DNA from 3 places in the Photobacterium sp. Alg240-V54 genome. Region 2 is predicted to be linked to each of the others. Evidence: predicted binding sites of a transcription regulator. Region 2 holds the regulator's gene; each other region holds the start of a gene.
What was found. The regulator MetJ, encoded in region 2, represses methionine synthesis genes. The targets are predictions, from matches to a motif close to TTAGACNTNTANANGTCTAA.

Region 1: the regulator MetJ is predicted to act here: its motif matches at 3,989-4,008, upstream of metE (5-methyltetrahydropteroyltriglutamate--homocysteine S-methyltransferase).
Region 3: the regulator MetJ is predicted to act here: its motif matches at 1,558-1,577, upstream of metN (methionine ABC transporter ATP-binding protein MetN).

What each region holds. Positions count from the first base shown of each region.
Region 1 covers NZ_UNRL01000003.1:34,804-44,997, forward strand. Annotated here, with positions in the region: gene G6R09_RS09325 (mechanosensitive ion channel family protein) at 1-586, shown strand, start outside; gene G6R09_RS09330 (META domain-containing protein) at 934-1,392, shown strand; gene metE (5-methyltetrahydropteroyltriglutamate--homocysteine S-methyltransferase) at 1,476-3,797, opposite strand; gene metR (HTH-type transcriptional regulator MetR) at 4,075-4,986, shown strand; gene G6R09_RS09345 (DUF4250 domain-containing protein) at 5,011-5,199, opposite strand; gene G6R09_RS09350 (hypothetical protein) at 5,357-6,025, opposite strand; gene glpA (anaerobic glycerol-3-phosphate dehydrogenase subunit A) at 6,315-7,967, shown strand; gene glpB (glycerol-3-phosphate dehydrogenase subunit GlpB) at 7,967-9,310, shown strand; gene glpC (anaerobic glycerol-3-phosphate dehydrogenase subunit GlpC) at 9,310-10,194, shown strand, end outside.
Region 2 covers NZ_UNRL01000005.1:153,751-163,944, reverse strand. Annotated here, with positions in the region: gene G6R09_RS14245 (bifunctional aspartate kinase/homoserine dehydrogenase II) at 1-1,752, opposite strand, end outside; gene G6R09_RS14240 (O-succinylhomoserine (thiol)-lyase) at 1,752-2,918, opposite strand; gene metJ (met regulon transcriptional regulator MetJ) at 3,224-3,541, shown strand; gene rpmE (50S ribosomal protein L31) at 3,662-3,874, opposite strand; gene priA (primosomal protein N') at 4,143-6,344, shown strand; gene cytR (DNA-binding transcriptional regulator CytR) at 6,526-7,551, shown strand; gene G6R09_RS14215 (SPOR domain-containing protein) at 7,720-8,319, shown strand; gene hslV (ATP-dependent protease subunit HslV) at 8,498-9,031, shown strand; gene hslU (HslU--HslV peptidase ATPase subunit) at 9,042-10,194, shown strand, end outside.
Region 3 covers NZ_UNRL01000013.1:6-10,199, forward strand. Annotated here, with positions in the region: partial or broken rRNA gene G6R09_RS19875 (16S ribosomal RNA) at 1-229, opposite strand, end outside; gene gmhB (D-glycero-beta-D-manno-heptose 1,7-bisphosphate 7-phosphatase) at 874-1,431, opposite strand; gene metN (methionine ABC transporter ATP-binding protein MetN) at 1,723-2,757, shown strand; gene G6R09_RS18645 (methionine ABC transporter permease) at 2,747-3,433, shown strand; gene G6R09_RS18650 (MetQ/NlpA family lipoprotein) at 3,495-4,313, shown strand; gene tsaA (tRNA (N6-threonylcarbamoyladenosine(37)-N6)-methyltransferase TrmO) at 4,417-5,118, shown strand; gene G6R09_RS18660 (proline--tRNA ligase) at 5,245-6,960, shown strand; gene G6R09_RS18665 (YaeP family protein) at 7,146-7,349, shown strand; gene G6R09_RS18670 (DUF4250 domain-containing protein) at 7,353-7,541, shown strand; gene G6R09_RS18675 (aromatic amino acid transport family protein) at 7,635-8,846, opposite strand; gene tilS (tRNA lysidine(34) synthetase TilS) at 9,021-10,194, opposite strand, start outside.

The sequences.
Region 1 (10,194 bases), on a different contig from region 2:
TCTAACCGGTTTTGGTGTTGCAGGTATTATTGTTGGTTTTGCTCTACAAGATACATTGTCTAACTTTGCATCAGGTATGATGTTATTGATCTATCGCCCATTTGATGTCGGTGATTTAGTCGAAGCGGGTAGTATTACTGGTAAAGTTAGTCACATGAGTTTAGTTAATACTACAATTAAAACCTTCAGTAATGAGATCATTATCGTACCTAACAGTAAGATCTGGGGCGATATCATCAAGAACGTAACACATGAAAAAGTACGTCGTATTGATATGGTTTTTGGCATCGGATACAGTGATGACATCGAAAAAACAGAGCGTGTTTTACAAGATATAGTTGAATCTCACCCTTCTGTTTTACGTAGCCCAGAACCAAACATTAAGCTACATACGTTAAATTCATCATCGGTTGATTTCATTGTTCGTCCTTGGGTAAAAACAGATGATTACTGGGATGTGTATTGGGATATTACTCGTGAAGTGAAAATGCGCTTTGATCGTGAAGGGATCTCGATTCCATTCCCACAACAAGATGTTCATTTGCATATGGTTGAAAAAGCGATTGAGTCAAAAATAGCTAAATAGTACCCTAAACGATGTATTTAAGAGGGTAAGTCTCACTTATCCTCTTATTTTTCATCAAACCAATAAAACACACTTCAATTATTCATACCGTTTACATATCCGTCACTAAATATGTCAAAAATATACCTTTAGAAACAAATAAAACCGCATTATTCGGCAAGAAATAGGTATAATCCATGCAAGCAAGTATTACGATAAAATAGTTTTTTATTCAATATTCTCATAATCTGTATGGCGTAATACACATGCCTAACAAAGAAGATGACAATCATTTATCTAGCAAATTTTTCTCTATGAATGTTTGCACTTTGCTCACTTATCAACATTACTGTTCAGGAATAACTATAATGAAAAAGCGTCTATTATCAGCTCTGGTACTTCCTATGATGTTAGCTGCATGTTCAACAACGGGTATTAACACTCAAACAACACCACACCAAGTAACGGGTAGTGAGCTTGCTAACGGTAGTTGGTCATTAGTGCAAATTGATAATCAAGATATTGCTCAACCAGCGCCTTTTCAAGCGCCTACGCTAGAATTGGCAACAGATCTAGCTGCAAATGGTCACGCGGGCTGCAACCGTTACTTTGGTCAAGCCGAAGTAAAAGACGGTCAATTTCGCATTGAAAAAATGGGCATGACAATGATGCTATGTCCAGATAACGAAATGAAGATTGAACAGACTTTTGCTCAATCTCTTGCTGATTGGAATAAAGTTAGCATTTCAGGCGATACCATGACCATGACTAACGCCAAACATACCTTAACATTTACACGTGATGCTGCAGCGACTAACGCGCAATAATTATTGGTAAATAAATATTAAAAGCCGTCTTCATCCTTTCAATAAGAAAGCGATATTTATAGACGGCTTTTTTATTGTTTCGATTATGCTGCAGTCACTTCACGGTATTTATCACGCAAAATATGGGCAGCAGTTACCATATTGGTTAATGCCGCTTCCGTTTCAGTCCAATTACGTGTCTTTAAACCGCAATCTGGGTTGATCCATAAACGCTCAATCGGAATCAAAGCCGCAGCTTTATCAATTAACCCAGTGATCGTTTCAACCTCTGGAATATTTGGTGAATGAATATCATACACACCAGGCCCTATTTCATTTGGATAAGCAAACGCTTCAAATGCTTTAAGTAATTCCATGTCTGAACGTGATGTTTCAATGGTTATCACATCAGCATCTAATGCCGCTACTGATGCGATAATTTGATTAAACTCGCTATAACACATATGCGTATGAATCTGTGTTTGTGGTGCAGCTCCTGCAGCTGAGATCTTAAACGCCTGCACAGCCCAATCGAGATACGTCTGCCATTGGCTCTGTTTTAGTGGCAACCCTTCTCTTATTGCTGGCTCATCAATTTGAATAATATTAATCCCTGCTGTTTGTAAATCTGCCACCTCATCACGCAGTGCTAATGCAATCTGATTGGCTATCACTTCGCGGGATAAATCTTCTCGTGCAAACGTCCACCCTAATATTGTTACGGGACCAGTGAGCATTCCTTTAACAGGTTTAGTGGTTAAAGATTGTGCATAGCGGATCCAATCGACAGTCATTGGCTTGGATCGGTAAATATCTGACACAATAATTGCAGGTTTAACACAACGCGATCCATAACTTTGTACCCAGCCATATTGAGTAACGGCAAAGCCCTCTAGCTGCTCTGCAAAATATTCCACCATGTCATTACGCTCAGCTTCACCATGCACTAATACATCAAGTCCCAAATTATGCTGTCGAGTAATTGCATCTTGAATATGTATCTCCAGTGCTTGATGGTAGTCAGCCTCAGTTATTCGCCCCGCTTTAAAATCGCTACGTTGACTACGAATAGCCGTTGTTTGTGGAAATGAACCAATCGTCGTCGTGGGTAATAAGGGTAATTGCAACGCATGTTGCTGCTGAATCGCTCGCTCAGCATAAGGAAGCGCTCGTTGCGCTAATTGTGGTGTAATGGCTGCAGTACGTTGCTGTACTTGAGTATTATTCACACGTTCACTCTCAAGACGGGCTTTTATACTAGCACTGTAATCAGTACATGCAGCAATCGCACTTTGTTCACCATCAAGCGCTTGAGCCAATAAGGTAATTTCATGACATTTTTGTTTGGCAAATGCTAACCATTGACGAACGTCGCTATCCAGCTCAGTTTCACTCTCAACATCTATTGGGCTATGTAATAAAGAGCATGAACTTGCTAACCATAAATTACGCCCTAATTGCTGCTTTAGCGGCTGTAAACGAATTAGCCATTCAGCCAGATCTGCCCGCCATACATTGCGACCATTAATTACACCTGCAGATAGCACCCAATGACTTGGAATAGCGTCAGCCACGACTGATAATTGTGCTGGTGCTGCTGATAAATCAACATGTAAACCATCTACATTGAGCTGTGAAATTGTGGCGAGCTGATGGCTAATATCATCAAAATAAGTGGTCAGTAATAACTTAGGACCACCATGAAGCACTTGATAAGCTAATTTAAAACTTGCTGTCCATTCAGTGGGTAATTCAAGCGCTAATGCTGGCTCATCTATCTGTACCCACTCAACCCCTAATGCGGTTAATTTGGTTAATATTTGCTGATAGGCTGTTAATAAGCGAGGTAATAATGTCAATCGATCAAACCCTTGCTGTTTCTCTTTACCTAACCATAAATAAGACACCGGCCCTAATAATACCGGCTTAACGTTATGGCCTGCTTTTTTAGCCTCTGCCACTTCTTCAAATAACTGTTGCCAACTAACGTTAAAATTATCTTCTGCAGTAAATTCTGGCACGATGTAATGGTAATTAGTATTGAACCATTTGGTCATATCAGCAGCGGCACATGCACATCCCGTCGGCGCTTTACCACGTGCGACAGTAAATAAGGTATCTAAATCAGGAAAACCTTGCTGATGACGGCTTGGAATATGACCAAGCAACATGCTTGTGCCTAATACATGGTCATACCAAGCAAAATCCCCTACTGCAACGTAATCTAGTCCGGCACTAAGTTGATCATTCCAATGCCGATGACGCAACTCTTGTCCAACGTTTTTAAGTTGAGATTGATCGATCTCACCCTGCCAATAACGTTCTTGAGCAAATTTTAATTCGCGCTGACTACCAATACGTGGATAGCCTAAAATATGGGTCACCGTTTTAGTTATATCGGTCTTTTTTTCTGATTGTGCTGTCATTGTTATATTCCTTTAATCCGCTGTGTATTAACCATAAATCCATATAAAAACAATGGCTAAGATGACATTAGTTGACTAACACAGTGACCAATAATAACGCTGACAACAAGGTGATTTTCCTCATAACGATCATGAATTTTTTTCACGTTAAAACGCTAGTAATTGATAAAATCAATCGATAACATAGCCGTTTAGCCATCTGGATGTTTACAATTACAGCGTTAACGAGTAGATTATAAAACAATCAATGGCTAACTCAGTACTCCAAGGATGGAATATGATTGAACTTAAACACCTCAAAACATTAACAGTACTGAGAACAACAGGATCACTCACTGCAACCGCAAATAGTTTATATTTAACCCAATCAGCACTGTCTCATCAGCTAAAAGATCTGGAACAACGCTTAGGTAGCCAACTTTTTTTACGTAAAACACGCCCAGTACGCTTTACTGCTGAAGGTAAAGTGCTGCTTGATTTAGCCGACACCGTATTGCCCAAAATACAAATTGCCGAGCAAGCACTAGCCAATAGCAAACATCAGACAACGGCAAGATTACAAATGGCCATTGAATGCCATTCGTGTTTTCAGTGGCTAATGCCAGCATTAAAACAATATCAAGTACTATGGCCTGATGTGGATATTGATTTTTGCTCTGGGTTTAGTTTTGATCCAGTTCCGGCATTGGCTCAAGGCGAATTAGACTTAGTCATTACATCAGATATTCACCCTCGCAACGAAATTCATTATGAGCCATTGTTTGATTTTGAAATGTGCCTCATTGTTGCTTCGCAATCACCATTAGCGACAAAGTCATATATAGAGCCTGCTGATCTTATCGATCAAACTCTACTCAGTTATCCAATTCAACGTCATCGCTTAGATATTGTTAAGCACTTTCTTCAACCCGCAGCCATTGAGCCATTAGCATGGAAGCAAGCGGATAATAGTCTGATGTTGATACAAATGGTGTCTGCGGGAATGGGAGTTACGGCATTACCGAATTGGGCAGTTGATAGTTTTGTCCGTCAGGGATTAATTGTCAGCAAACCATTAGGCACCGGATTATGGCGGCGTCTCTTTGCGGCGGTACGAGCATCAGAATACCAGCACCACTATTTGAAGGCTTTTTTTGCAACAGCGAAACAGCAATGTCAGCAGCATTTGCAAGGTATTAAAGCGGTTTAACACCTTGCATCAATAAAGCTCACTTTACTTAAACTGATTATTTAGTGGATCGTAATGATAGCCTTGCTGAGCCATTTTTTCTGTCAGTTCAGTTTCACTTAATTCATAACGAGAGGTTAATTCTGCCATTGAGCAACACTCTAACCGTAAACGCTCATTCACAATGCCAATCACAATATGGGTATCCATACCAAGTAAGTTATTAATTTCCATTTTATCCCCCTTACTATTTCAATGATCATCGCCATTACTGTACGTAACTCATTAAGCATAGACGATATGTCATAAATTCTCCTTGCCGTATATCGCAGCTATAAAAAAGCCTTTATCTCAAACAAGATAAAGGCTATTTATGACTCACTGTGATGGCTTAAAATAAGGTTAATTGCATCACAGCTGAAAACGTAAGTAGTACCGCAGCTGCTAATAGCTGCCATTTATTGACGGTTTTATGTAATAAAATATGCCCTGACCATACCAGTAATGCAATGACTAAACACACCAATGAAGTGACAACTTCAACAGTATAAGGCGCAGTTGCAACCTCACCCATAAAGATAATTTTCCACACTAATAGCAAGACTGACACTATTGCACTCACAAAGCCTACAAAGGGTAAAATGCGGTGAAAAGCCTGTAAGCGGGTACGTGAAAACGTCAGTAATACATGGGCAAGTAAGCTACCGTATAGCGCCATCGCCATTAAACTTAACAGCATTTCAGGCATATCCATCATTGGCACTAACATCATCCAACAAATGAAACCTAATACATTCGATCCATAAAGTACGATGAGAGGCCCTGAATCTCGTGTTTTACTGGTTTTCACTTTGACAGTAAAAAATAACAAACTCAATAACGGCAGTATCGCCCATACTTTGCAGATCGTAGCTAACAACCAGCCAACCAGTAATACTGGCAACATTTTATGTACGCGACCACGTTGACCAGGGCAAATCTCCCCTTTGGTGAGAACTAAAGTAAGAATACATTGCGCACCAAGCAGTGCCGGAATTAAAAATGCGAGATAGCCGATCATAATAAGCATCATAAAAAATAAAGGGAGCACAATTATACTCAAGTCACGTCAAGATGCGAATCTCAGCCGCCCCTTTAATGCTAAAGATACTCACCTCATTAATTGTTCCATTTGCTGATCTTCAAATAGCCACGTCATGAACAAAAAGGAACACCAATAATGTTCGTTCGCTCATTTATGTGCGTTTGCTCACCAAATAGCATGTAATTTAATGGCATATTAACCATATTAAAATAGTGGGCGTTTAAAGCGCTAATAATATAATTCAATAACGATAAGCGAAACGAACATGACGACTTGGTTAGAAACAGAGGTTGTGATCATCGGCGGTGGTGCAACTGGTACGGGGATAATGCGTGATTGTGCCCTGCGCGGTATAAAATGCATTTTAATTGAAAAAGACGATTTAGCCTCTGGTACAACAGGTCGAAACCATGGCTTACTTCACTCTGGTGCCCGCTATGCTGTGACAGATCCAGAGTCCGCTAAAGAATGCATTACTGAAAATCGTATTCTTAAAAATATTGCTCGTCATTGTGTAGAAGATACGCAAGGATTGTTTATTTCTCTGCCAAGTGATGATCTTCAATTTCAACAGCAATTTATTAGCGCCTGCCAAGGTGCTGATATTGATGTCGAACAATTAACCCCACAACAAGCGTTACGATTAGAGCCGAACTGTAATCCGCATTTAATTGGAGCAGTAAAAGTCCCCGACGGTACCATTGATCCTTTTCGGCTTGCTTCATCAAATGCACTTGATGCTATCGAACATGGCGCACAATTGTTTAATCACACTTTTGTTACTGATCTTATTCAACAAAATGGCGTCGTTAAAGGGGTTAAGTGTTTAAACCTTAAAACCAATACTCACTTTGAAATTAGAGCGCAGCAGGTGATTAATGCGGCTGGGATCTGGGGACAGCAAATCTGCCAGTACGGTGATCTTAATATCACTATGTTCCCTGCTAAAGGATCATTATTGATCTTAGATTATCGCATTAATAATTTAGTGATCAACCGTTGTCGCAAGCCCTCTGATGCCGATATTTTAGTCCCAGGAGATACCATTTCACTGATTGGAACAACTTCGGAGCGGATTGATTATAAAGACATTGATGATCTTCATGTCACCAGCAAAGAAATTGATATTTTATTAAAAGAAGGTGCCAAGCTTGCTCCAATCATGGCCAATACTCGAGTATTACGCGCTTATGCTGGCGTGCGTCCATTAGTGGCTGTTGATGGTGATACTAGCGGTCGTAATATTAGCCGCGGGATCGTGCTATTAGATCATGCTGAACGCGATAGCATGGACGGTTTTATTACCATTACTGGCGGTAAATTAATGACCTACCGTATGATGGCTGAATGGACCACCGATTTAGTTGCCAAAAAACTGGGGAATACTACTCCTTGCACCACTCATCAACGGCCATTACCGGGTTCCGAACAACCAAAAGCCATTAAGCACACAGCCAGTTTAGCTAAACCTGTTTATCAATCCGCTTATTACCGCCACGGTGAGCGCGCGCAACAATTTTTAACCGATGATAAGAAAAGCCAAGCCATTATTTGTGAATGTGAAATGGTAACTTGTGGTGAAGTTGAATATGCCATCAAGCAACTTGATGTGCATAACTTAGTTGATTTACGCCGTCGTACTCGCGTTGGTATGGGACCTTGCCAAGGGGAATTATGTTCTTATCGAGCGGCTGGGCTATTTGCTGAATATGGCAACACTGATGGCAACCATGCCAGCCATATTCTGAGTGATTTTCTTGAAGAACGCTGGAAAGGCATTAAACCTGTTTTTTGGGGAGATGCTTTACGCGAAGCCGAATTTTCTTATTGGATTTATGAAGGTCTATTTGGTGTCAGCGATATTCCACCAGCAACAACATCTACCAATACTAACCAGCCACAAGGCGAGGAAAAATAATGAAATTTGATAATATAATTATTGGTGGTGGTGTTGCAGGCTTAACCTGTGCGATCCGTTGTGCTCAAGCAGGACTTAAAACAGCCGTTATTGCTGCAGGTCAAAGTGCACTCCATTTTTCTTCAGGATCAATTGATGTGTTAAGCCGTTTACCTAATGGTACTGCAATCCAATATCCTTTTCGTGAATTTGACCGATTAACGACTCAATCACCACAGCATCCTTACAGTAAATTAGGGCTTGATGTTACTTGTCAAGCGATTGATTGGTATCAACAGACAATGGCAAATATTGGCATTGAACTGCATCATCAAGCTGATGATTGTAACCATCTGCGCATTACTCCAATGGGAACATTTAAAGCAACATGGTTATCGCAATCCACTGTACACCCTTTTCCAATGTTTGAACCCGCACAAGCATTACATAAAATCGCATTAGTAACGATTGATGGTTTCCGTGATTTTCAGCCCCAATTAGCAGCCGATAACTTACGCCTATTGCCCCACTTTGCTAACGTGGAAATTACCACTGCAGCCGTTGCATTACCTGATGTTGAACTCATGCAGCGTAATCCGTGTGAATATCGCTCAATTGATATTTCTCGTGTCTTAGCCGATGACCATAAACTACAACGTTTTGCGTTAGCCATGAAAAATACCATTGGCGAGGCAGATCTGGTGGTTCTTCCTGCTGTCTTTGGCAACGGTACTGGCATTAAGATCATCAAAAAAATTGAACAGTTAACTGGTTACACACTGTGCGAAATTCCAACCATGCCGCCATCGTTACTTGGCATTCGTTTAGAAGATGCGATGAAAAGCTATTATAAATCGTTAGGTGGGTTGATTCTTGCTGGCGATGAAGTGACTCATGGTGAATTTGAGAATAACCAATTACAACGTATTTTCACTCGCCACCATGGTGACATGCCACTGGTTGCCAATCACTATTTACTCGCCAGTGGCAGTTTCTTTAGCCGTGGTTTACATGCAGAACGCCATCATATTGAAGAAGCCGTTTTTGGGTTAGATATCGCGCCATTAGCATCAACCAACCACCAGCATTGGTATCAATCACAATTTTTCAGCGATCAACCGCATCAATTTCTTGGCATGGGGGTTGAAACTAATCAGCAGTTACAACCTAGCCTTAACGGTAATACCATTACCAATCTCTATTGTGCAGGGGCTATTTTGGCGCATTACAATCCTATCTTTGAAGGCAGTGGTAGCGGTGTTGCTATTAGTAGCGGTTTTCATGCGGCACAATCAATGATCGCTCTACAGAACAATCATCAATCAAGCGCTATTTTTCCATCATTAGCAGAGGGCAATATCTAATGCTCAAGCAAGATACCAGTTTTGACCAATGCATTAAATGCACCGTATGTACCGTTTATTGCCCTGTTGCTAAAGCCAATCCGAATTACCCTGGCCCTAAACAATGTGGCCCTGATGGCGAGCGATTACGGATTAAAAGCGCGGAATTTTATGATGATATGCTCAAGCTATGCACCAACTGCAAACGCTGTGAAACCGCGTGTCCTTCTGGCGTTAAAATTGGTGACATGATTGCTGTTGCGCGTAGTAAACATGCTAAACACGATCTAAATATTAAAACTATTCGTGATTTTGTCCTTAGCCATACCGATTTAATGGGATCTGTCGCAACCCCTTTCGCACCAATCGTCAATGCGATTACCAGCATGAAACCGGTTAAAAAAGTCATGCATAAAACCATTGGGGTTCATGATCATAAAAGTTTACCTAAATATTCCCATGGTACTTTTCGCCAATGGTATAAAAAACACTGCCATAACCAAACTCACTATCCACAACAAGTACATTATTTTCACGGCTGTTATGTGAATTATAATCACCCACAATTAGGTAAAGATTTCATCAAAGTCATGAATGCAATGAACATTGGTGTGCAATTACTAAAAAAAGAAAAGTGTTGTGGTGTACCACTGATTGCTAATGGTTTCTTTGATAAAGCCAAGAAAAACGCATTGCTCAATACTCAAAGTTTTGCAGCGGTTGTTGAAAAATATAATTCAACCATTGTTTCAACCTCTTCAACTTGTGCGTTTACCTTACGTGAAGAATACCCACATGTTTTAAAAGTTGACAATGCCAACGTTGCTGATCGGATTGAGTATGTAACTCGTTTTCTACTTAAAGCATTTATGAATGGTAATACCCCTAAGCTAAAACCTATTAAT
Region 2 (10,194 bases):
AAACGCATCGATGACAGCTTGATACTCAGACGTTGTGGCAGAGCCGGCAATTTTATTGGCTGAAATCAGGTGTAACCCCGTTGCAGCAATGTGTGGATATAGTGCTGCCAGCTGATGACTTGCGGTCACATCAACCACGACTACATCATCATATTCAACCGCAGCTAACTGAGATAATAGCTGCGGTAATTGATAATCTACCGCATGTAATAGAAACTGTTCTAAGGCCGTCTGAGGATCGATTCCCTGGCAGTCTAACCAGCATTGTTGCTGACCAACAATACCAATTAGACTAAATTGCATACCATGACGCTGTTCCAGTGCTGCCTTTTCGCGGCTAAATAAACTCAACCAGTGACTGCCAATATTGCCTTTGCCACACAATACAATTGCGACGCTTTTTTGAGCTTGAAATAGCGCTTGGTGAATAGCGTTAACTAACGCATCAGTGTCAATATCACGCAGCACTGCCACTAAACTTAGCCCTGACTCTGTTTCTGTCATAAATTCAACCGGCAATCCCTTTAATTGCTGATAGAATCCATGGCAATGATTAGGGTTATTTAATACACCAGCCCCAACAGCCGCCACCATTGAAAAACCTTCACGTAGCCGTAATTCGGCAGCAACACCACTGTCTTGTAGCAAGCTAAGAACGCTATTTACCACTTCTTGAGTGTAAGCCAAAATAATCCGTCGCTTACCTTGATCAACGGTTTGAGCCAATGGTTGTAATTGCGATTTATCAAGCAACTGCTGCACATCATGTTGTACCGATGCCAACACCATACCTTGCGGCACACCAAGCTCAATCAAGCACACATCATTTAACGACGAAATAATTTTAGCACCGCGACCCGAGGCTAATACTCGCTCTACCCGTGTTGATCCTGATTCCGGTTGATGGCTACAACGTAAAGTTAAATCAATCGCACTTTGCGCCACCGGCTGTAAAGTACGGCTATGCAATACTGGTGCAGCAAGACGAGCAAGTTCATTAGCTTCATCTAAGCGTAATAATGGCAGTAAGCAAGCATTAGTCACTTTACGTGGATCGGCACTATAAACACCAGCAACATCACTCCAAATGGTCACCCGTTCAACGCCAGCTAAAGCACCAATCATAGTGGCTGAATAATCAGATCCATTACGGCCTAATAATACTGTGTGCTGATGCTGATTTGCGGCCATGAAACCGGTGATCACTAATCGTTGTTGAGGATATTGAACCAATAACTGTTGCAATAATGGTTGTGATAACGCTTTATCTACTGCAGGTTGAACAGCATGATCAGCGCGTAAAAACAGCCGTGAATCAATCGCTACTGCTGCCAATTGGTGCTGATTAAGTAACGCAGCTAATAACCGTGCTGACCATAATTCACCATGGCCTAAAACGGTATTTTTTAGCTCTGTCGTCAATGGTGCTTCGCCCCACTTAGCGATCAGGGCTAACTCAGCATATAGCTGTTGCAGCAGTGGTTGCGCGTGATCTGGCGTCAACAACTCAGTGATTAATTGCTGTTGAAAACTACGAATGGATAATAGCGTTGCATGAGCTAAGCGGCCATCAGTAACCAATTGTTCTAGCCACAATAACAGTTGATTAGTGGTTTTTCCTGCAGCAGAGACGACCACAATATCATTCACCACAGAGTAAGATTCTAAAATCTCAGCCACGCGCCGATAACACTGCGCATCGGCAAGGCTACTACCACCAAATTTATGCAACTGACGCAGATCTTTTATCATTAGCACTCCCCCTGCGCGACAGTAAAGGCGTGGCTAAGATCGGCAATTAAGTCGCGTGGATCTTCTAAGCCTACCGATAGCCGTAATAAAGATGTTGAAATACCAGCTGCCCGTTGAGCTTCATCGGTCATAGCGCGGTGAGTCATTGAAGCCGGATGAGCAATAAGACTCTCCGTTCCTCCTAACGACTCTGCTAATGAAAATAATTGTAATGTTTTTACAAATCGTTGCAGTTGCTGATCAGTTCCTGCAAATTCAAAACTCATCATTGACCCAAATCCACGCTGCTGACGTTTAGCTATCTCATGCCCAGGATGAGTAGGTAAACTCGGGTGGTAAATGGTGCCAACCAAGGGTTGTTGTTGTAAATAGGCTAATACCGCCGCACCATTTTCTTCATGCATTCTCATTCGAGGCGCTAAAGTACGCAAACCGCGCAATGTTAGATAAGCATCAAAAGGTGCGCCTGTGGCACCAATACAATTCGCCCACCAAGTTAAATTTTCAGCCGCTGATTGCTGTTTCGCAATTAATACACCACCAACAACATCAGAATGGCCATTAATATATTTAGTGGTTGAATGCACCACAAAATCAGCCCCTAGCGATAACGGCTGCTGCAATAACGGTGACAGAAAGGTGTTATCAACCGCAACTTGGCAATCGACTGCCTGTGCTTGCTGACTAATAACTTCAATATCAATCACTCTTACCAAAGGGTTCGACGGAGTTTCAAGCCATAACAAAGTCGGTTTTTGTGCTAACGCTGCAGCTAGCGCATCAGGATCAGCTTGATCAATAAACAATACTTTAAAGTCACCCTTTTGAGCACGAGTATTAAATAATCGATAGCTGCCGCCATAACAATCATGTGGAGCAACAAGCAAATCATCAGGCCCTAACAATGCTGACACTAATAAATTCATTGCCGAGGTGCCACAACTGGTGACCACAGCGCCCGCTCCCCCTTCCATGTCGCTTAATGCATCCGCTAATGTATTGCGAGTAGGATTGCCTGAACGAGAGTAATCGTATTGCGGTAACTCACCTAAAGCTGGAAAACTGTAAGTCGAGGTTAAATAGATCGGGGGCACGACGGCATTATATTGTGAGTCAACATCAATACCGGTACGGACTGCAATTGTTGCAAGCTGCTTGTCACTCATAATAACGTTCCTTGTTATAAAGGGGTGATCCCTGAAAATAAATTGTGGTGGCTACACAACCTTAACCACATCAAAACAAGACGTCAACACTTCTGGACGTCTATATGTCTTTGCTTATAGCGGTAAATCCCGCTAAAATTCAATTATTGAAAAAAATAGTCGTGATCTAGCAACAGTTGTATACCACGGTAGAGGACAAACTAACGATGTTCACGTAATATCGCCGCCTATCATGACTATGCACTAACAACCGTCATCGCGACATTGTTATCATTATTAATTAAACATCGCTGAGAAGGTAAAACATGGCAAAGTGGAATGGCGAATATATTAGCCCTTATGCAGAACACGGTAAGAAAAATGAACAAGTAAAAAAAATTACAGTGTCTATTCCATTAAAGGTTCTCAAAATTCTTACTGATGAACGTACTCGTCGTCAGGTCAATAACCTGCGCCACGCCACCAACAGTGAACTATTATGTGAAGCTTTTTTGCATGCTTATACTGGTCAGCCGTTACCTACTGATGACGACATTCGTAAAGATCATCCCGATGATCTGCCAGCAGAAGCAAAAGCCTTAATGGAAGCGATGGGCATCAGTTACGAAGACATTAATGAATAATACGTATATCAGATAGCAGAAAACCAGCTTTTATGCTGGTTTTTTTATGTATTACATATTGAAGCGATAAAAAAAGGGATGCCTAGGCATCCCTCTTCTTTACATTCGGTCGGCAAGTAATTACTTGCTACCAAGTGCACCGAAACGCTTGTTGAATTTGTCAACACGACCACCAGAGCTAACTTGACGTTGCTTACCAGTGTAGAATGGGTGACACTTATCGCATACGTCAAGGTTAACGTCTTTGCTCATAGTAGAGTTAAATACGAAAGTGTTGCCGCAAGAACAACGTGCGTTTACTGCTTTGTATTCTGGGTGGATACCTTGTTTCATGGGGAAACCTCAAGTTAAGGCCGTGTCGCTCTCCCGATCCAAAGCCGGGCACCACACGTGGTTAATAAAATAGTCTGTCGTAGATTTACGACAAATCAGGCGGCGTATAGTAATCAATCATTCCCCAGAGATCAACTCGAGCACTGTTTTTTATCACTCTATTTTATTCATCACTAAAACAGTCAATAATAGTACTCACATTGCAGTACTGATTCCCTATCACGCGATCTGTTACTATTTAGTATAAGCTCAATTAAAGCGATAAAATATGACCCACCCAATAGCACGCGTTGCTTTACCCGTCCCACTCGACAAAAATTTTGATTACTTAATCAAACCTGACATGACACCCGTTATTGGCGGACGAGTACTGGTGCCTTTTGGTCGGCAGCGATTGGTAGGGATCGTAGTGGCTATCGGTAATGATTCAGATTTTCCAATCCAACAATTAAAACCGATTCAGCAAGTATTAGATAACCAACCTCTGTGGCAACCACCATTATTTGGGTTACTAAAATGGGCCAGTAATTATTATCAATACCCATTAGGTGATGCATTAGCCAATGCCATGCCAGCGTTATTGCGTAAAGGTCGCGCCGCATCAACAGCAACATTAAAATATTGGCAGTTAACCGATACTGGACGAGAACAACCGCTTAATGGTTTAAAGCGTGCGCCTAAACAAGCTCAAATTCTCAATCTATTACGTCATGGGCCTTTGAGTCATGACGCTTTACTTGCCGATGATGTTAGCAGTGCTACCCTAAAAACGGTGATGCAAAAAGGTTGGATAGTTGAACAGCAACAACAACCTAAACAACTACAGTGGCAGCCACAGTTTGCTATTACCGAGCAAAAGCCACGCTTAAATGAAGAACAAGCATTAGCGATTGCAACGGTTAACAGTAATCCAGAATTTGGCTGTTACCTATTAGATGGTGTTACCGGTTCGGGTAAAACTGAAGTTTACCTCAACCTGCTAGAACCCGTTTTAGCGGCAGGTAAACAAGCGTTGATTTTAGTACCTGAAATTGGCTTAACCCCGCAGACAATTAACCGCTTTAAGCGCCGTTTTAATGTGCCGTTAGAAACCGTTCACTCAGGCCTCAACGATAGCGAGCGTATGGCGGCGTGGCTTGCAGGACGAGATAATCAAGCCGGGATCATTATCGGTACCCGCTCTGCATTGTTTACGCCATTTGCTGATCTCGGCATTATTATTGTTGATGAAGAACATGATGCGTCTTATAAACAACAAGACAGCTTGCGTTACCATGCTCGTGATCTGGCGGTAATGCGCGCAAATAAAGAAAATATTCCGATTGTTTTAGGCTCTGCCACCCCCGCACTTGAGACCTTACATAACGCGCAAACAGGTAAATACCATTACCTAACCCTTTCAAAGCGTGCTGGTAATGCAAGTGCTGCCCGCCATGGAGTGATTGATGTCAAAGGCTTATATTTAAATGCGGGCTTATCTGCTCCACTCATTGCGGAAATGCGAAAACACTTAAATGCGGGTAACCAAGTGATGCTGTTTCTTAATCGCCGCGGTTTTTCACCAGCAATGATGTGTCACGAATGTGGTTGGATCGCAGAATGTACTCGTTGTGACGCCTATTACACCCTGCACCAGCAATCAGGTGAATTACGTTGTCATCATTGTGCAACGCAGCGGCCGATAATGCATCAATGCCAACAATGTGGTTCAACCCAACTACTGCCTGTCGGTGTCGGTACTGAACAACTTGAAGCACAACTAGCAGAACTGTTCCCTGAATTTAAAACAGTACGTATTGATCGTGATAGCACCCGTCGTAAAGGATCGCTTGAAAACTATTTAGAAGCGATTAAAAACAATGACTATCAGATTTTAATCGGTACTCAGATGCTCGCTAAAGGGCATCACTTTCCCAATGTTACCTTGGTGGCACTGATTGATGTTGATAGTGCATTATTTAGTAATGATTTTCGTGCTTCAGAACGGTTAGCCCAACTATTTATTCAAGTGGCAGGCCGTGCAGGCCGTGCCAGTAAGCCCGGTTCAGTATTATTACAAACCCATCATCCTGAGCATCAACTGCTGCAATCGTTACTGCACAAAGGCTATGGTGTCTTTTCTCAAGCTGCATTAACTGAACGTCGCCAAGCGCTATTACCACCCTTTACACACTTAGTGCTATTGCGCGCTGAAGCCAATGACAGTGATCAAGTGTGCCAATTTTTACAACAAGTGCGCGCTATTTTTGAAGCGAGCCCAGTTTACGATCAAGATTGTTGTGTATTAGGGCCAAATCCAGCCCCGCTAGCTCGACGCGCGGGACGATTTAGATGGCAGTTAATATTACAAATACCTAATCGTAATAAATTGCAGCAAATACTCACTATTGCTAAACCTGCGATACAACTATTGCCCCTCGCGAAAAAAATTCGTTGGTCAATTGATGTCGAACCACAAGATTTAACTTAAACTACACAATGCGATACAGTTCACATAGCGAATGTAATTTATGCTATTGAAAGCAAGTTTCAGCTTCTGTATCCATTCTACAATATGAATATGAATTGACTTTTTTCAGTCGGTTACGAATTAGCTGGAAAGCCTATCTGAGTATTTTTGTCGCAGATAACCAGCTGTACACTAGAGAGATATAGCAAAAGAGGAAAGCACTATGGCGACAATGAAGGACGTTGCCCAGCTAGCCGGAGTATCAACTGCGACAGTTTCACGCGCATTGATGAACCCGGAAAAAGTATCGGCATCAACCAGGAAAAAGGTTGAACAAGCCGTAATGGAAGCTGGATATTCACCCAACTCACTGGCACGTAACCTACGCCGCAATGAATCGAAAACTATCGTGACCATTGTGCCGGACATCTGTGATCCTTATTTCACTGAAATTATTCGTGGAATTGAAGAAGCAGCAATGGAAAATGGCTATTTAGTGTTACTGGGTGATAGCGGTCAACAACAACGTCGTGAAAACTCATTCGCTAATTTAGTGTTTACTAAGCAAGCTGATGGCATGTTGTTATTAGGTAATAACTTGCCATTTGATGTCAGTAAGCCGGAACAAAAAAACCTGCCACCATTAGTGATGGCATGTGAATATGCACCAGAACTTGAGTTACCAACGGTACATATTGATAACCTGACGGCAGCTTTTGATGCGGTAAATTACCTCACCCAAATGGGGCATAAACGCATAGCACAAATTACTGGCCCTGATAAAGCTGCCCTCTCGCAATTCCGTCAGCAAGGTTACCAGCAAGCATTACGCCGCGCAGGGATCACGCTCAATCCAGCCTACACCATTAAAGGTGATTTTAGTTTTGCAGCAGGTGCTCGTGCAATTACGGCCCTACTTGCGCTACCTGAGCCACCAACAGCATTGTTTTGTCACTCCGATGTAATGGCAATTGGCGCGATGCAACAAGCCAAACGGCTTGGATTACGTGTGCCGTACGATATTTCTATTGTCGGGTTTGATGATATTCAATTTGCAGAGTATTGCGATCCACCATTAACCACGGTTTCACAACCACGTTATGAAATCGGTCGTCAGGCGATGTTAATGCTACTTGAGTTACTAAAAGGCAAAGATGTTCAGGCAGGATCACGGTTACTGGATGCAAAACTGGTCATTCGTGAAAGTGCTGCGCCACCAACTCGCTAATGGATTAAGCCCCATATGTAAGCGATGACAGTACCAAGATCATGAAATTGATCATCTTTGTCATTATATGGGGTTAATTATCAACAAACCGCGATAATAACTGGTCAGGATCAATCCAACTTTGTAACATAGCCTTCTGTCTATCTTTCCAACTAATTTGTCGAAATTGTGGCCACTAAAGATTATGTAAAACGCGGGCGCTCCCCCAAAAAAGCGCCAATAAAGGCAAAAGCCACCCCGAAGGGGAAAAAAGCACCAATATCGGGCTTTCCTACTAAATGGGCAGCACTGGCTGTAATGTTAGTCTGTAGTCTGATCGCGGGCCTATTTTTCCTTTCAGGTACAGATGTGCCTGAAACGACACCACCGACTCCTGCTGCCGTTATTGCAAAACCGCAACCAGCAAAAACCAAGCCCGACGTGCTACCGCCAAAACCAGAAGAAAAATGGCGTTATATTCAAGAGTTGGAAAATAAAAAAGTCATTGTGCCGGTATTAACGCCTAAACAAGTCATTGCTAAAGATAAACCAACCAAGCCTTACTTATTACAATGCGGTGCTTACCATAGCCAAGCACAGGCTGAACAACGTAAAGCAACCATTGCGTTTCAAGGCATGAACAGTCAGATCAAAGTATCAACCAACGATAAAGGCACTTGGTACCGAGTTGTGCTTGGGCCTTATAAAAATAAGCGTTTAGCGATGGATGATCAGAACAAATTACAGCAACATGGTATTAGCCCATGTGCCATTTGGTTTTGGGAATAACACTTAGCCAATAATAACAAAAACTAAGGATGCTTAACTGCATCCTTTTTTTATTCCTTGATAGCTCACCATCCAAGCAATTGTCACCCACACCTTGAAAACCAACTTTACTATCCCCAGATCTATTATCATTAACGATGCCGGCTAATCGTCGGAGCTGAATCAAAGAGGGTTTAACGTGACAACTATTGTATCTGTTCGTCGTAACGATAAAGTCGTAATTGCAGGTGATGGTCAAGTGTCACTTGGCAATACCGTAATGAAAGGCAACGCTCGCAAAGTTCGTCGCCTCTATAATGATAAAGTACTCGCTGGTTTTGCTGGCGGCACCGCTGATGCTTTTACTTTATTTGAACGTTTCGAGCGCAAGTTAGAAATGCATCAAGGTCACTTATTAAAATCTGCGGTTGAATTAGCCAAAGATTGGCGTACCGATCGCGCGCTACGTAAACTAGAAGCACTATTAGTTGTTGCTGATGAAACCGGTTCATTAATCATCACTGGTAATGGTGATGTTGTTCAACCAGAGCATGATTTAGTTGCCATTGGCTCTGGCGGTAATTTCGCTCAAGCTGCGGCAATTGCCCTATTAGAAAATACCGATCTTAGCGCCCGTGAAATTGCAGAAAAAGCGCTAAATATTGCTGGTGATATTTGTGTGTTTACCAACCACAATCACACTATTGAAGAACTAGAAACTAAGTCTAAGTAAGGAAGTTGCAATGTCTGAGATGACTCCTCGCGAAATCGTTCATGAGCTTGACCGCCATATTATCGGCCAAGACAAAGCCAAGCGAGCCGTTGCGATAGCACTGCGTAACCGCTGGCGTCGTATGCAGCTTCCTGAAGAGCTGCGAGTAGAAGTTACCCCTAAAAATATTCTTATGATTGGTCCAACGGGTGTTGGTAAAACTGAAATCGCCCGTCGTTTAGCAAAGTTAGCTAATGCACCATTCATTAAAGTTGAAGCGACTAAATTCACTGAAGTGGGTTATGTGGGTAAAGAAGTCGAAACGATTATTCGCGATCTTACCGATGTTGCTGTCAAAATGGTACATCAACAAGCAACAGAAAAAGTCCGTTTTCACGCTGAAGAGTTAGCAGAAGAGCGTATTCTTGATGTGCTATTGCCGCCTGCTCGTGACGCGTGGGGACAAAACGAAGAAGCACCGACGGAATCCACCACTCGTCAATCTTTCCGTAAGAAATTACGTGAAGGCAAACTTGATGATAAAGAAATCGAAATTGATGTCGCAGCCCCACAAATGGGCGTTGAAATCATGGCACCTCCTGGTATGGAAGAAATGACCAACCAGTTGCAAGGTATGTTCCAAAATCTTGCTGGCAACACCAGTAAAAAACGCAAAATGAAAATCAAAGATGCGTTAAAAGCGGCAACTGAAGAAGAAGCGGCTAAACTGGTAAACCAAGAAGAATTAAAAGAACAAGCGATTTTCGCCGTTGAAAATAATGGTATCGTGTTTATTGATGAGATCGATAAAATCTGTAAGCGTGGCGAATCATCAGGTCCAGACGTTTCGCGTGAAGGTGTGCAGCGCGACCTACTACCATTAGTAGAAGGCAGCACAGTTTCAACTAAACACGGTATGGTTAAAACAGACCACATTCTGTTCGTGGCATCAGGTGCATTCCAAGTTGCTAAACCATCAGATTTAATTCCAGAACTACAAGGTCGTTTGCCAATCCGTGTTGAACTAGAAGCACTGACGAGCCATGACTTTAAACGTATTCTTACTGAGCCAAAAGCATCACTGACTCAACAATACGTGGCATTAATGGCAACAGAATCGGTTGATATCGAATTTAGCCCAGCAGGTGTTGATAGCTTGGCAGAAGCAGCATGGCAGGTAAATG
Region 3 (10,194 bases), on a different contig from region 2:
CCGCACGGTCCCCCTCTTTGCTCCCATCTCGTAAAAGATCGGAGATTAGGCGGTATTAGCTATCGTTTCCAATAGTTATCCCCCACATCAGGGTATATTCCCAGGCATTACTCACCCGTCCGCCGCTCGTCAGCATTGATAGCAAGCTATCAATCTGTTACCGCTCGACTTGCATGTGTTAGGCCTGCCGCCAGCGTTCAATCTGAGCCATGATCAAACTCTTCAATTAAAGTTTTGTTGTTTCTTTCGAAACGGCTCAATGAATACTGACTTCAAAACTACCTTAGTAATTTTAAAGCTATTATCGTTGTTCTTTTCATATAGAGAAGAGAACGATAATGAATTGACTGTGCCAAATAACCGTAGTTATTTGTATTGGTCACTCAGTTCATTGATAAATCTTTCGACTTAACTATTCAACGAGTGCCCACACAGATTGCATGGTCAAATTGTTAAAGAACATCCTGACTTTCGGTAACCGCTTGCGCCGTTGTCCGTGTCAGTGAGGTCGCATTATAGGGAGATTTTATTGGCTGACAATAGTTTTTTTACCCCCAAGCAATCAACTGCTTTTTTTTTAATCTACCTACAATTTTTCATCTATTTTTTAAGCACAATAAAGCTATTGCTATATGGGTTCTGTCTATACATTGCCATTATTAGTCGCTACACAATTTAAAATCTGTGTTTTAGATATATAAATAGAAGGTATAGAAGGTATAGAAGGTATAGAAGGTATAGAAGGTATAGAAGGTATAGAAGGTATAGAAGGTATAGAAGGTATTATGCGATCACAAATAAAAACTATCACAACAATAATAAATCAATACTCAGAAAGAGCAGTCGCTAAACGATTGCTCTTTCTGATTATGATTATGCGTTTTCAGCTAACCATGTAGGTACATTTTTAACACTGTCTAAAACAACATCTGCTAAAGCTTCACCTTCTTCAGTAATAGCTTTACCTGTACGTACTAATACTTTGAAAGCAACATCAGCCGCGATTGCCGCTTTCATGTCGTCCGCTTTATCACCAATCATCACTGATTTTGACATATCAATATCTAAATAGCTTTGCGCTGATATCAACATACCTGGATTTGGTTTACGACAATCACAATCTTGTAGATATTCACCTTTACCCTCTGTTGCATGGTGTGGGCAATAGTAAATACCATCCAATTCAACACCTTGATCTTCGAAATTCCAATCCATCCACTCAGTTAGGCTAATAAACTCATCTTCGGTGAACATGCCACGAGCAATACCTGATTGATTGGTAACTAAAACAAGTAAATAACCCATTTCTTTGAATTTTTTACATGCACCAAAAACACCATCAATGTATTCAAAATCATCAACAGTATGTACATAGCCATGATCGACATTTATTACGCCATCACGATCAATAAAGACAGCAGGTTTGGCCACAAGAAAGCCCTCAACAAGTAGATATTGTGGTGATTATGTCACGAGTTGGCAGCGAAAAGTATTAGTTATCACATTCACAGAGATGATCACGATATTACCAATACTATTATAAATGCCAACAACCATTTAGACGTCTAGACGTAAAAATAGCTATTGACTTAAAAACCGATTAGCCATAGCATCAGGTTAACAGCAGTTAAGATGATTTAACTACAATAACCAATAATTAACAACTAATGCAATATAGCATCACTGTCATATAATCATTTCATCTAAGAATCAGGAAGTTCAATGATAGAAATAAAACAAGTAAATAAGGTGTTCTATCAAGGTGAGAAAGCGATTAATGCGCTAAAAGATATTAACCTTACGATTGAACAAGGAACGATTTTCGGGGTGATTGGTTCATCTGGCGCAGGAAAAAGTACCCTGATCCGCTGTGTGAATTTATTAGAAAAACCGACCTCAGGTAATGTCGTTGTCGATGGTATTGATTTAACACAGCTATCATCAAATGAATTGACTTTGGCTCGCCGCAAAATTGGCATGATTTTCCAGCATTTTAATTTACTGTCATCACGGACTGTATTTGCCAATATTGCTTTGCCATTAGAACTTGCGGGCGTGTCAGCTCACGCAATTAATACCAAAGTAACAGAATTACTATCGCTAGTAGGTTTAGAAGATAAACGTAATAGTTACCCTTCAAATTTAAGTGGTGGTCAAAAGCAGCGAGTAGCCATTGCTCGTGCTTTAGCCTCTGATCCTAAAGTTTTATTGTGTGATGAAGCCACCAGCGCGCTTGATCCTGCAACAACTCAATCAATATTAGCTTTGTTACGTAAAATTAATCAGCAACTTAATCTAACCATTTTATTGATCACTCATGAAATGGATGTCGTTAAAGGTATTTGTCATCAAGTTGCGATCATCGGTGATGGTGAGCTAGTTGAACAAGGTTTAGTGGGTGATATTTTTGCTCATCCTAAAACCGCGCTAGCAAAAGCGTTTATTCGCTCAACCTTAGATTTGTCGATCCCAGAAGATTACCAATCACGCATGACTTCAACCCCTGTAAAAGGCAGTTATCCCTTAATTCGACTTGAATTTACCGGAGACTCTGTTGACGCACCTTTAATTAGTCAGGTAGCACGTGAGTTTAATCTCGACATCAGCATTCTCAGTTCAAATATGGATTATGCCGGTGGTGTCAAATTTGGTCTGATGCTGGCTGAGTTCTTTGGCACTCAAACTGCTATTGATGATGCTATTTCTTTTTTACGTGATCATAAATTACAGGTTGAGGTGCTAGGTTATGTCGCTTGATTCAATAACAACATGGTGGCAGAGCAATCAGCGCCTAACTGAATTACTTATTGATGCACTAGGACAAACATTGACGATGGTGTTTGTTGCGGGTCTGATTGGTTTTATTATTGGAATTCCACTCGGTGTTGCCCTTCACCTCACCAAGAAAAACGGTTTATGGCAAAACCCTGTCTTAAATAAAATACTTGGTATTGTGGTTAATATCGGCCGTTCAATCCCTTTTATTATTTTATTAGTTGCGATTATTCCTTTTACTCGATTTGTGGTTGGCAGTTCAATTGGTACTGCTGCAGCGATTGTGCCACTTACTGTCGGCGCAATTCCTTTTATTGCTCGTTTAGTGGAAAGTGCATTACTGGAAATTCCGGCTGGACTCATTGAGGCTGCACAGGCAATGGGCGCAACCCCAATTCAAATCATTATCAAAGTGCTGTTGCCTGAAGCGCTGCCGGGCATTATTAATGCTGTCACTATTACCTTAGTTACTTTAATTAGTTATTCGGCAATGGCGGGGACTGTTGGCGGTGGCGGTTTAGGCGATGTCGGTATTCGTTATGGCTACCAACGTTTTGACGGTACGGTTATGGCCATCACCGTTATTATGTTAGTTATTTTAGTACAACTGATTCAATCTATTGGTGATCACTTAGTAAAACGTGTTGATCACCGCTAATAACTCAAGCTGTTATTTATCATTTATACAATTAGGGAAAGCCCATTTAAGGAGAAATACTATGGCGTTCAATCTTAAACATCTTTTTGCCATTGCAGGCGTTGCTGCTGCTGTCACACTCGCAGGTTGTAGTGACCAAGAAACAGCTGTTGTCGATAACAATAAAGTAAAAATTGGCGTGATGGCTGGCGCAGAAGAGCAAGTTGCAGAAGTTGCAGCGAAACAAGCCAAAGATAAATATGGACTTGATGTTGAATTAGTCACCTTTACTGATTACGTATCACCCAATGCAGCCTTAGCTGAAGGTTCAATTGATGCTAACGCCTTTCAGCACAAACCTTATCTAGAACAGCAAATTAAAGATCGTGGTTATAAATTTGCGATCGCGGGTAATACTTTCGTTTACCCTATTGCTGGCTACTCAAATAAGATTACATCGGTTGATGAATTAAAAGATGGCGATCAGATTTCGGTTCCTAATGATCCGACTAACCTTGGCCGTTCATTATTATTATTACAGCAACAAGGTTTAATTACTCTCAAACCTGATACGGGTTTGACTGCAACGGTATTGGATATTGTTAGCAATCCTAAAAACCTCAAAATCGTTGAATTAGAAGCTGCGCAACTACCGCGTTCATTAGATGATGTTGCTTTAGCGATTATTAATACCACATATGCGAGTAGTCTAAACCTTACGCCAGAAAAAGATGGCGTGTTTGTTGAAGATAAGCAATCACCTTATGTCAATATCATTGTAGCGCGTGAAGATAACGTCAAAGCTGAAAATGTTCAAAAGTTCATTCAAGCTTACCAATCAGACGATGTCTATAATTCAGCCCAAACCATCTTCAATGGCGGAGCGGTTAAAGGCTGGTAATCTCGCCAATTAATACAATCTCCATCAAGAGCAGGCTTCATCGCCTGCTCTTTTTTTATGTTATATTATCAAATTACTTTCAGCTTATAATTGGCTTAATTTGATGGCTTATAGCATTGAACCTATCGGTATTGTTCACTCTCCTTATAAAGAAAAATTCGCCGTTCCTCGCCAGCCAGGATTAGTGCCTAGTGCTCGCTGTGAAGTGATTTTACACGATCAGGCTAACTCATTAGATGCAGTACGCGGTATTGAACAATTTAGTCATGTGTGGCTATTATTTTTGTTTGACCAAAACTTAGAGGCTGGTTGGCGACCGACAGTTCGTCCTCCTCGACTTGGAGGCAATGAGCGCATTGGTGTATTTGCTAGCCGTGCGACTTTTCGTCCTAATGGCATTGGTATGTCGGCGGTTAAATTACAAGGCGTTCGTCATTGTAATGGCCAAGTCATTATTGATATTGCAGGTGCCGATTTGGTTGATGGCACGCCAATTATTGATATTAAACCTTATATTCCCTATTCCGACAGTTTACCTAAAGCATTAGGTGGCTTTGCGACTAGCCAACCTGCGACACTGGAAGTGCACTTTTCACCACCAGCATTGCAACAATTAGTTGGTAAACATGCTGACTATCATCGAGCAGTTATTACTGAAGTACTCGCGCAAGATCCACGTCCTGCGTATAAAAAAGGCAAACCAGACAGCAAGCTCTATGCGGTAAACTTATTTGATTTTAATGTTCAGTTTACAGTTGCAGAACCGATCATTACTGTCGTGAGTATCGATACCCTTGTTCAATAATCGATTCAACACAGTTATCTTTGGCGAATAGCGCCGAGGCTGGTAATATAGCAGGCTATCGTCATCAAACTGACGGGTGGAACATCAGTTCCTTCTCTTTCCTTTTATCAATAACGGATACCATCAATGCGTACCAGTAAATATCTTCTTTCTACCCTGAAGGAGACGCCAAACGACGCAGAAGTCATTAGTCATCAACTAATGCTACGTGCAGGTATGATCCGTAAGTTGGCTTCAGGTTTATATACCTGGCTACCTACCGGTCTACGTGTGCTGCGTAAAGTCGAAAACATCGTTCGCCAAGAAATCGATAATGCAGGCGCAATCGAAACTTTGATGCCCGTTGTTCAGCCGTTTGAACTATGGGAAGAGACAGGCCGCTCTGAAAAAATGGGTCCTGAACTACTTCGCTTTACTGACCGTCATATGCGTCCGTTTGTACTTAGCCCTACGGCAGAAGAGGTTATCACTAGCCTTGTACGTAACGAAGTAAGCTCTTATAAGCAACTGCCGCTGAACCTTTACCAAATTCAAACAAAATTCCGTGATGAGCGTCGCCCTCGCTTTGGCGTAATGCGTGCACGTGAATTCTGCATGATGGATGCTTACAGCTTTGATATCGATAAAGACGGTTTACAAAAGTCTTTTGATACAATGCATGCCGCTTACTGTAAAGCCTTTGACCGTATGGGTCTTGAGTACCGTCCAGTATTGGCAGACTCAGGCGCAATCGGTGGTAATGGCTCACAAGAGTTCCACGTACTTGCAGAAAGTGGTGAAGACTTAATCGCATTCTCTACTGAATCTGATTACGCTGCTAACATCGAAAAAGCAGAAGCTATTGCACCTGCTGTTGAGCGCGCACAGCCAACACAAGCAATGACAGTGATTGATACACCAAATGCGAAAACTATTGCAGAACTGGTTGAACAACACGGTATTGCTATCGAGAAAACAGTTAAGACACTATTTGTTAAAGCGTCTGATGACATCGATGCTCCTATCGTGGCATTGATCATTCGTGGTGATCACGAGCTTAACGAAATCAAAGCAGAAAACCTTGCTGAAGTTGCGTCTCCATTAGAAATGGCAACTGAAGAACAAATGCGTGAACTTGTTGGCGCGGGTGCGGGTTCTCTAGGCCCTGTTGGCCTTGCATTACCATTTATCGTTGATCACAGTGTTGCGGTTATGAGTGACTTTGCTGCCGGTGCTAACATCGACGGTAAACACAACATCGGTATCAACTGGGGTCGTGACGTTGAACTTGGCCGTGTTGATGATCTACGTAATGTAGTAGAAGGCGATCCAAGCCCATGTGGTCAAGGTGTCTTGATGCTAAAACGTGGTATTGAAGTCGGTCACATCTTCCAGTTAGGTACCACTTACTCTGATAAGATGAACTGTAGCGTCCTTGATTCAAACGGTAAGAATTCAATTCTAGAAATGGGTTGTTACGGTATCGGTGTATCACGCGTTGTGGCATCAGCTATCGAGCAAAACAACGACAAATACGGCATCATCTGGCCTGACGCACTAGCGCCTTTCCAAGTGGCTATCGTACCAATGAACATGCACAAATCAGAGCGCGTTCAAGAAGCAGCTGAGAAGCTATATGCTGATCTTACTGCAATGGGCGTTGAAGTCTTATTTGATGATCGTAAAGAGCGTCCAGGCGTCATGTTCTCTGATATGGAACTGATCGGTATTCCACACACTATCGTGATTGGTGATCGAAGCCTTGAAAACGGTGAGATGGAATATAAGAACCGTCGTACTGGCACTAAAGAAGCAGTTATGGCTGCTGATGTTATGGACTTTCTTAAGCAAAAAATGGCTTAATTAACAACCATATGATTTTAAAAAGCTGCCAATTTTAGGCAGCTTTTTTTATGGCTAAATTATCACAAACATTTTTTATCTGTTGTGCTGCTATGATAATATTCAACTCAGTAACAACATAAATATCTTCACCTAAGATCATTTTATTGTGATGTTAGGTGAATATTTTTAGCAAAGGAAAGACCATGCAAGTTTATCAATGTTGCGAGTTAATTCGCGTTACTTACTCTCAAATTGGCAGTGGTGATCAAGGCTATATTCCAACCGCTATCAAGTGCGCAATTAAAACCTTGGATGATATTGCTGCTAATACTGAGTTACCACTCACAGTGCGAGAGCAAGCGGCTTTTGCGGCAGCCAACTTACTGATCAGTGATCACGAGGATTAATAGATGGATTTATCAAAATTTGAAACCATGGACACTGTAATGTTGATGAGTATTGTCAATATGAAGATTCGTGATGAATTTAATAGCCTTGATAATCTGGTAAAATTTTTTGATATCAACCGTGAGCAACTGATTGCAAAATTAGCCACTGGCGGATTTGATTTCTTACCAGAAGTGCAGCAATTTCGTTAACACTGACTTATAAGCATCAAATAAAAAAAACGGCACTCATCAGTGCCGTTTTTTATACTTATTAAATAACATCTATTTGGTGTAACGCCTCAATTAGCCTTTGAATATCGGCAATACATCAGCCATCGCTAATAAATGGAAACACGCAGTTAATACTCCAAAGATTATTACTGCATACACCGTGACATTGCCTCCGGGTACGACAAAACCTTGTCGTTCAGGCTGACGTTGGCGTAATTTTTTAGCCAATAATGCGGGAATAATACAGGTCCAGATAGTTGCGGCAGCACCAGCTAAGCCAATTGCAGCCACAAAACCAAATGGGGCAAATAATGAAAAGACTAATGGCGGAATAAAAGTTACTCCCCAAGCTTTAAAACGGCCTTGGTTGGTATCTTCAAAGCCAAATAAATCAGCCAAGTAATCAAATACACCGAGCCCTACTCCGATAAACGATGATACTACCGCGGCAATTGAGAAAATATTAAGTGCCTGTTTAACGCTGTTAGAGTTCACCACTCCACCCAATGCTGTCATTAACGCATCGACACTACCACCAGCTGCAACAATCGGTCCAAATTGCGTGCGGGGTAAATTACCAAAAATACATATCACCCAAATCACATAAAATGTTAAAGCAATAAGTGTTCCACCTAAAATAGCATTTTTAGCACGGTTTTCATCGCGGTAATAATCACGCATGGTACTTACGGAATGATGATAACCAAAAGAAGTTAATGCCACAGGCAGGATCGCAAGTGCATAAGGAGAAAGATCTGCTTGTGAATCAATACTATCAAGTAAAGTCGGCAATTGGATATTAGCTGCAAGCCCTGAAATACCAATCACAAAACTGATAATCATAAATAAAATCAGTAAAATCGAGATCCGATCAACAGCACGGGTTGAGTGAAGCACAAACACAGAAGAAGCAATGACAAATAATACCGAAGCGAGTTTGGGGTTAATATCAAGTAAACCGCCAAAAATCATACCTGATGACGAAATATAGGCATAAAGTAAAATACCACCGACAAAATACAGCGATAAATTATTGATCGCATTGACTTTGCCTTTAAGCACATCTTTTGTAATGGTGTTAAACGATACCTTAAACTCATAATGCTTTAATGCTTCAAGTAATAACCATCCAGATAACGTCATCATCACCATCGTTACTGAGATCGCAAGTACCGTCCATAATGTCCATGCGCCAGCACCAGCACTTGGTAACCCAAGCATTCCTGCGCCTACGCACACACTAGCAATAATGCATGCACCTCCAAGTGTCGATGGTTTACTCATAATCTATCCTTTCTCGCCATTACATCGTATCAGTGAACTAGTACGATAATATGCATCGGCCATTTAAGCAACAAAAGAATATCTATCTGAATAAATATTTATTAAACAATCGCATATGTTAATAAGTTTAACATATGCGAATTAATAATTGTTTTAGGACAAATAACTCAACGTTTATGCCCGTAACCATTCAAACTCGACTTTTGTGGTTGTTGTCGAAGTCGTAGCAACAAACTCTGCCACCACAAACACCCCTGCTACTGCGACTAATTGCTCACCATAAAATAGCATTGGTGTACGACGACGTAACCAACTCGGTACCTTATATTCTTGCAGCAATTTTTTAAACTTACGCTTACCACTACGTCCTTGAGGCTTGATTTCCGGCCCTAAGTAATCAAATCGCACTGATACTGTTTCGTTAGTGTAAGGAGGTCTTAAGGTTGCAGAGGCGGTCTGTTTTAGCGTTACCACGCCAAGCTCTTGAGGCAAATGACAGTCTTGATTAAGGTATAATGGTTGCTGCCAATCACTGATGTCAGGCCATTGCTGTAATAAATACAACTGCTGTTGATAACGACGTACTTGATATTGCTGCCAACACACTTGTGGATTAGCATCCGCCTTTGCTTGCACAAGGTTAAACCAAATTTGTTCAAGCTGAGCCAGTGAAGGCATAATCACAGCTTGTTGTTTTAACCACTGTCGAATCAATGCCATCCCCAAACGAGCACTGATATTTTCAGCAATTCGCAAACTACCATCAGCTTGTCGTGCTTGTTGTAACTGACAGCTTAGCAACTCTTCTAATAAGCCCTCTTGCTCACCACATAAATGCGCACTACGAGTAACGGCTTTACGTATACCTGGCCAGCGTTCGTTAAGCAACGGAGTTATTTGATGACGAATAAAATTACGATCATAACGTTGATCTTGATTACTTTCATCTTCAACCCACTGTAACTGGTGTTGAGCACCATAAGCTTCTATGTCGGCGCGGCTAACAGAGAGTAATGGCCGTAAATGCTGCCCACAGGCAAAGGTTGTTAACACCGGCATTGCCGCTAACCCTGCCGGGCCACTACCGCGTTTTAAGGCTAATAATACGGTTTCAATTTGATCATCAGCATGTTGCGCAGTCAGCAATGTATCACCACATTGAATATGCTGCGATAGCGCGTGATAACGGGCATCACGAGCGGCTTGTTCGACACTCGCCCCAGCGCCTAAGTCACACTGTACTCGCTCAATATCACAACCAATACCACTTGCTATTGACCAAGTAACACATTGCTGCGCCCATGTATCAGCATTAGTACTCAATCCATGATGGACATATACCGCATGA